2 regions of the Thermus sp. NMX2.A1 genome follow, and region 2 is predicted to be linked to the other one. Evidence: riboswitches for the same ligand, from Rfam matches in the RefSeq annotation. Region 2 holds a riboswitch; the other holds the start of a gene.

Region 1 (3,395 bases), on a different contig from region 2:
CCCCGGCCCTCCTGGTCCTCCACGGGGGGCCTGGGGGGAACGCCTACGCCCTCAGGGAAGGGCTTCAGGACTACCTGGAAGGGTTCAGGGTCATCTACTTCGACCAGCGGGGTTCCGGCCGGAGCCTGGAGCTTCCCCAGGACCCCAGGCTTTTCACCATAGATGCCCTGGTGGAGGATACCGTGGCCCTGGCCGAGGCCCTGGGGCTGGAGCAGTTTCATCTTCTGGCCCACGGCTTCGGAGCCCTGGTGGCCCTGGAGCTCCTCCGCCGCTACCCGGAGGTCCTGGGGGCGGTGCTCCTTTCCCCCTGGGTGAGCTTCCCCTGGCTTTCCGCAAGGCTTGTGGAGGCGGCGGGGCTTGAACCTTTGGCCGACCCCGAGGCGAACCTGAGGGCGGCCTTGGAGAAGGCGGAGCCCAAGCTCCTCTTCGACCGCCTCATGTTCCCCACCCCCCATGGCCGACTGGAGTACGAGTGGGTGGCGGAGGGCTCGGGCATCCTGGGGCCGGATACCCCGGCCTTGGCCTTTTGGAAAAACGGCCTCTGGCGGCTGGACTACACTCCCTACCTCTCCCCAAGCCGCAAGCCAGTGGCCCTGGTGGTGGGGGAGAAGGACGGCACCAGCTACCCCTATGCCGAGGAGGTGGCGGAACGCCTCCGGGCCCCCATCCATGTAATCCCAGGGGCGGGGCACTTCCCCTGGTGGGACCAGCCCGAGGCCTTCGCCTTCCACTTTCAAGAGGCTTTGAGGGTCCTGAGGGAGGTATGGGCTTGACCGCTATACCGCAATCTCAGGTAGATTAAGAATCGCTCAAGGCCACCTGGACCCTCGGGCACTTGCAACCCCACGGCTCGTTTGCTATCCTGAAACCCGTTATGGGAACCCAAAAGGGCTTTTTTGCAATCACGGCTTTCAAGCCTTACCTGGTTTCCGGCGTTCTTTTAGCCTTAGCGGCCTGCGCCCCAACCATGACCGCAGGTGGCCCCGCTTCGGCCGGAGGTGAGACGGGGGCCTCCTCCGCCCCTTCGAGCTCGGAGCAACCTCAACCCGTAACCGCGGGATGGGTGTACCCCTTGTTCGCCCCAGATGAGAAGGCTCGGAAGGAGGCTTGCGATGCGGGCTATGCCGCTGGACTGGCCGGCTCCCAGGAGCCCAATCCAGGTGTAGCCGAGGTGGTAGGTGCCAGCGGGAACATCTCTTTCCAGAGCTCTTGGGGAAGCACTTACAACGTGTGCAAATCGTACGCCAGGGAAACCCGCGCCAAGCCCGAAGTCTTGCCTTTGGAGGATGTGCTGCTCTATGTCACCGATTCTCGCCTGGACTCTTACAGCGATCCTGCAAAACGCTTTGACGGCATTTCGATGGTCTTTTACGATGCTCAGGGCAAGGAGCTGGCGCGCCTACCAGCCACATTGAGTAGGTGGGAACGAGGTCTCCTTAGCATTCCTAATACGAATTATGGGCCATGGGTTTATGATGGATACTTCATCCTTTCCACGAACTACAACTGGCTTCCCGGAAACCTGAAGGCGGCCATCACCCGCGCGGAGTCCTTTGACGTCCTCGTTTCCCGGGGAAGGGGTGTGGAGCGGTACACCTTCAACAAGGCCAAGTTCCCCAACCTGCGATGAGTCTTCTGGGTTCTGGCCCAGGGTCCGCACAGACCCTACACCCCCGGAAGGCCTGGTCCCATGCACCTCGCCCCCAGGAGTTTCGGAGAGGGCCCTTAGGGCTCGCCAGCGGGCCCTTTCCGAGCAGGGTGGGATCCTGGCCTCTTTGCACCTCCTCCTAGGCCTAGGGTAGGGGAGTAGAATAGACCCGTCACCGGGGGTGCCCCACCTTGCGGGGCTGAGAGGATACCCTTGGAACCTGATCCGGGTAATGCCGGCGTAGGGAAGGTGACCAAGGCCCCTCCCGGTGACAAGGAGGGGTTTTATGTTGAGGATCTTTGCCCTGCTGGTCCTTCTGGCCTTCGGCTTCGCCCAGGAGATCACCGTCCTCACCCACAGCAGCTTTTCCCTGGATAAGGGGCTCATCGCCCGGTTTGAGCGGGAAACCGGCCTGAAGCTTCGCTTCCTTAAAGGGGGGGATGCCGGGGAGACCCTAAACCGGGCCATCCTCACCAAGGGAGCCCCCATCGCCGACGTGATTTACGGCTTTGACAACACCTTCCTCTCCCGGGCCCTCGAGGCGGACATCCTCCTGCCCTATCGTAGCCCCGAGATCCAAAACTTGAAGGCCACCTTGCTTCTGGACCCTACCTTCCGCGCCCTTCCCGTGGACTACGGTTGGGTGAGCCTGAACTACGACCGGGCTTACTTCAAGGACCGTCCCTTGCCCAAAACTCCCCAGGACCTAACCCGGCCTGAGTTCGCCAGGCTTCTGGTGGTGCAAAACCCCGCCACCAGCTCCCCGGGCCTGGCCTTTCTCATGGCCACGGTGGCCCGCTTCGGCGAGGATGGCTACCTGGACTTCTGGGCCAAGCTCAGGGATGGAGGGGTGCGGGTGGCCAAGGGCTGGAGCGAGGCCTACTACACCCACTTCACCCTTTACAAGGGGGATAGGCCCCTGGTGGTCTCCTACACCACCAGCCCCGCCGCCGAGGTCTACTATTCCGAGGGGAAGTACCAAGAGCCGCCCACGGGGAACCTCTTCCCCGAGCTGGCCTTCTTCCAGGTGGAGTTCGTGGGGATCCTGAAGGGGACCAAGAACCTGGAGGGGGCCAGGAAGGTGGTGGACTGGCTCCTTTCCAAGCCGGTCCAGGAGAACCTTCCCACGGAGATGTGGATGTACCCGGCCCGCCGGGATGCCAGGCTCCCCGAGGTCTTCCGCTTCGCGCCTGAGCCCCTTGGGAGTGTGCGTATGGACCCCAGGGCCATGGCCCAAAACCGGGAGCGCTGGATCGAGGAGTGGACCAAGGTGGTCCTGCAGGGGCAAAGCCCCGAGTCGGTGCGCCAGGGCAGGCGGTAGCGCCTCCCTCAGGCTGGGAAGGTGCCGGGCGGCTTGGGGGTTAGGCTTAGGAGGATGGCCTACGGAGGCTTTTTCGTCCTCCTCTTCCTGGGCTTAGCCCTCTTTTACCCCCTTTTCCGCATCCTGGCCCTGGGGGTAGGGGAGGGGTTTGCCCGGGCCCTGGCGAACCCCTACTACTGGGAGCGCTACCTCTGGAGCCTGGAGTATGGGCTTCTTTCCGCCCTCTTCACCTTGTCCCTGGCCCTGCCCCTGGCCTTCCTCTTCCGCCGTCGCTTTCCCCTTAGGGGGGTTTTCCTGGCTCTTTCCACCTTGCCCTTTGTCCTGCCCACCCCGGTAGTGGCCCTGGGGTTTTTAGCCCTCCTGGGCCCCAGGGGACTTTTGGGGGTGGACCTTTACGGCACCAAAACCCTCCTCTTCCTGGCGGCT
Region 2 (3,395 bases):
AGCCATGGCCACGGGATCCTGGGCCTCGGCAATGGCGGTATTCACCAGCACGGCGTCCAAACCCATCTCCATCACCTCCGCCGCATGGGAGGGAAGACCAAGCCCTGCATCCACCACCACCGGGGGCAGTGAGGCCTTCTCCCGGGCGAAGAGCTCCAAAAGGGCCCGGGTCCTCACCCCCCAGCCGGAGCCGATGGGGGCCGCCAGGGGCATCACCGTAGCCGTGCCCTGCTCCGAAAGCTTCTTGGCCAGGACGAGGTCAGGAGCGATGTAGGGCAGGACCAGGAAGCCCTCATCGATGAGCATCCTCGCCGCCCTCAGGGTCTCCACGGGATCGGGGAGGAGATAGGTGGGGTCAGGGATCACCTCCAGCTTCACCCACCTCTCCCCGGTGAGGACCCGGCCCAGCCGGGCTATCCTCAACGCTTCCTCCGCCGTCCTGGCACCTGCTGTGTTGGGCAGGAGGCGCACGCCCTCTAAGGCCTCGAGGAGACCCACATGCCCGGGCATCCTGGCCTCCACCCGGCGGATGGCCACGGTGACCACCTCGGCCCCCGCAGCCTTTATGGCCTCCCGCATCACCCCGAAGTCCCGGAACTTGCCCGAGCCCAGGATAAGACGGCTTTTAAGCTCTATGTCCCCGACCTTCCAGGTGTCCATCTAGCCTCCTTGCATGAGGGTGACCACCTCCACCACATCCCCCTCCTTCAGGACGTGGTGAGGAAGCTCCCGCCCCAGGTAGGCCTCCTCGTTGAGGAGGACCGCCACCCGGGAAAGATCCACGTCCAGCTCCTCCAGAACCTCCCTGAGCGTCTTGCCCTCGAGGGGCTTAGCCTCCCCGTTAAGCCACACCATAAAGCCGCTCCCTGAATGCCTGGGCCGCCCGCTCGGGGTTCTCAGCGTCCAGGATGGCGCGGACCACCACAACTCGGCGCGCCCCGGCCTCCAAAACCTCCCCCAGGTTCTCCAGGGTGATGCCGCCGATGGCGTACCAGGGCCTCTCCCCCAGGTTCTCCCGGGCCCAGCGCACATAGCCCAGGCCCGCGGCCTGCCTCCCCGGCTTGGTGGGGGTTTCCCACACAGGGCCTATGGAGAGGTAGTCCACTCCTTCCTCGAGGGCTCTTAGGGCCTGTTCGGGAGCATGGGTAGAGCGGCCCACCATCCCCTGAAAGAAGCGCCGGGCCTCCGCGGGCGTCAGGTCCCCCTGGCCAAGGTGCACCCCATCCGCTCCCAGAAGGGCCGCCAGGTCCGGCCGGTCGTTGAGGAAGAAGGGCACCCCATACCGTCGGGCCAGGGCCAGCATCCTTTCCCCCAGGTCCAGGATGGGCCTCGCCTCCCAGTCCTTGGCCCGAAGCTGCACGACCTCCACCCCACCCGCCAGGGCCCGTTCCGTCCGATCCAGCACCTCCGCCATGGACCAACCGGGCCTCGGGGTCACCACCAGATAGAGCCTTCCCAGCAAGCTTTCACCTCCCCAGCGCATGTGCCCTACGGGTAAAGCCTCAAGCGGGTATCCAGGGCCCACGCGGCCTGGGGAAAGGTCGGTTTGTAAGGGGATTCTTCCGCATAGGCTTCCCTCCGCCGGCATTACCCGGATCAGGTTCTAAGGGTTGCTGGGATGCTTCCCGCCGGGAACAGCTTGTGAAACCCAGCTCTCAGCCCCTCCATTGGGGCACCCCTAGCCTGTCCCTTCCACTATAGCATGCGGGGCTCTCGAAAACCCGACCTGGGGAACAGGGCATATACCCTTGACTTTCACACACTCAATGGTATATCATGCCGGGCAATCCCCCGGGGAGGGGGGAAAGGAGGCGGAATGGCAGGACTCAGCGTGGAGGCCGAAGCCGAAATCCAGTATCTGGAGGCCATGATTGCCCGCCTCGAGGCGGGGGAGGAAGACCCCGAGGACTTCCGGGTCTACCGCCTGAAAAACGGCATCTACGGCATTCGGGGAAGGCCAGAGCACCACATGGTGCGCATCAAACTCCCCGTGGGCCGGGTAAGCCCGGAAGCCCTAAGGGTTCTGGCAGAGGTGGCGGAGCGGTATGCAGAAAACCGTCTGGCCCACGTAACCACCCGGCAGGCGGTGCAGCTCCACCACGTGCACCGAAGGGACGTACCCCACGTCCTCCGGGCTGTAAACAGGGTGGGCCTCACTACCCGCGAGGCCTGCGGCCACTCCATCCGAGCCATCACCTGCTGCCCGTACGCCGGAGTTTCCCCTGAGGAGCCTTTTGACGTGACTCCCTATGCCGAGGCCGCCTACCGCTACTTCCTCCGTCACCCCGTGGGGCAGAACTTGCCCCGCAAATTCAAGATTGCCTTTGAGGGGTGCGCCACAGACCATGCCCGTACCCCCATTCACGACATCGGGGTGGTGGCCGCGGTGGAGGGGGGCAAAAGGGGCTTCCGCCTTTATGTGGGCGGGGGCTTAGGAGCGGCTCCCATGAGCGCGGAACTTTTGGAACCCTTTACCCCAGAGGAGGACCTCCTCCCCACCATGCTGGCCATCATCCGCCTCTTTGACCGCCACGGTAACCGCAAGGTCCTAACCCAAGCCCGGCTCAAGTTCCTGGTAAAGAAGTGGGGAATTGCCGCCTTCCGCGAGGCGGTAAGGGAGGAAAGGCGGATCGTGAAGCTCACCGCAAGCGGTGAGGACCTAAAGGCCTGGCAACCTCCCCAGGACCTCCCACCCCCAAGCCTTCCCCCCCCTCCCAGGAAGCCCTTCTCCTTCGCTCCCGGGTTTGATGCCTGGCGCCGCACCAACCTCGTTCGTCAAAAGCAAGAGGGCTACTACACCGTGGCCGTGCGCCTTCCCCTTGGGGATATCACCCCGGAAGGGCTCAGGGCGCTGGCGGATATCGCCGAAACCTACGCTGGAGAAATAAGGAGTGCCATCAGCCAGAACTTACTCCTTCGCTTCGTGCCCGAGGACGCTTTGGGTGGGCTTTACGAAGCCCTGTTGCGGGTGGGCCTGGCCCATCCTGAGGCCCACACCATCCTGGACATAACCCGCTGCCCTGGAGCTGACACCTGCAACCTGGCCATCACCCGCTCCCGGGGACTGGCGCAGGCCCTGGAAGCGCACCTCCACACCCTTCCTCTGACCCATGATCCAGCGGTGCGGTCCATTAGCATCAAGATCTCCGGTTGCCCCAACTCCTGCGGTCAACACCACATAGCCGATATCGGCCTTTACGGCTCAAGCCGTAAGGTAGGGGAAAACGAAATTCCTCACTACACCCTCCTCCTGGGGGGGCGCACCCGGGAGGGGGAGGCCCGTTTTGGCCAAGTAGTGGCTCGGATTCCTGCCCGGCGCACTCCTGAGGCGGTGGAAAGGATCCTGAAGCGCTACCAGGAGGAACGGGAGCAGGGCGAAAGTTTCCAGGCTTATT

The links. Region 2 has a riboswitch for thiamine pyrophosphate ahead of thiE (thiamine phosphate synthase). Riboswitches for the same ligand answer to the same signal wherever they lie in the genome.
Region 1: linked by a shared signal. The riboswitch ahead of TNMX_RS12080 (thiamine ABC transporter substrate binding subunit) and the one ahead of thiE (thiamine phosphate synthase) in region 2 are both predicted to bind thiamine pyrophosphate.

Annotation. Positions count from the first base shown of each region.
Region 1 is NZ_ATNI01000126.1:9,004-12,398, forward strand. Features, by position in the region: gene TNMX_RS12070 (alpha/beta fold hydrolase) at 1-773, shown strand, start outside; gene TNMX_RS12075 (hypothetical protein) at 1,064-1,630, shown strand; TPP riboswitch at 1,816-1,913, shown strand; gene TNMX_RS12080 (thiamine ABC transporter substrate binding subunit) at 1,935-2,969, shown strand; gene TNMX_RS12085 (iron ABC transporter permease) at 3,024-3,395, shown strand, end outside.
Region 2 is NZ_ATNI01000049.1:8,386-11,780, reverse strand. Features, by position in the region: gene TNMX_RS03805 (thiazole synthase) at 1-660, opposite strand, end outside; gene thiS (sulfur carrier protein ThiS) at 661-855, opposite strand; gene thiE (thiamine phosphate synthase) at 842-1,462, opposite strand; TPP riboswitch at 1,557-1,690, opposite strand; gene TNMX_RS03790 (nitrite/sulfite reductase) at 1,817-3,395, shown strand, end outside.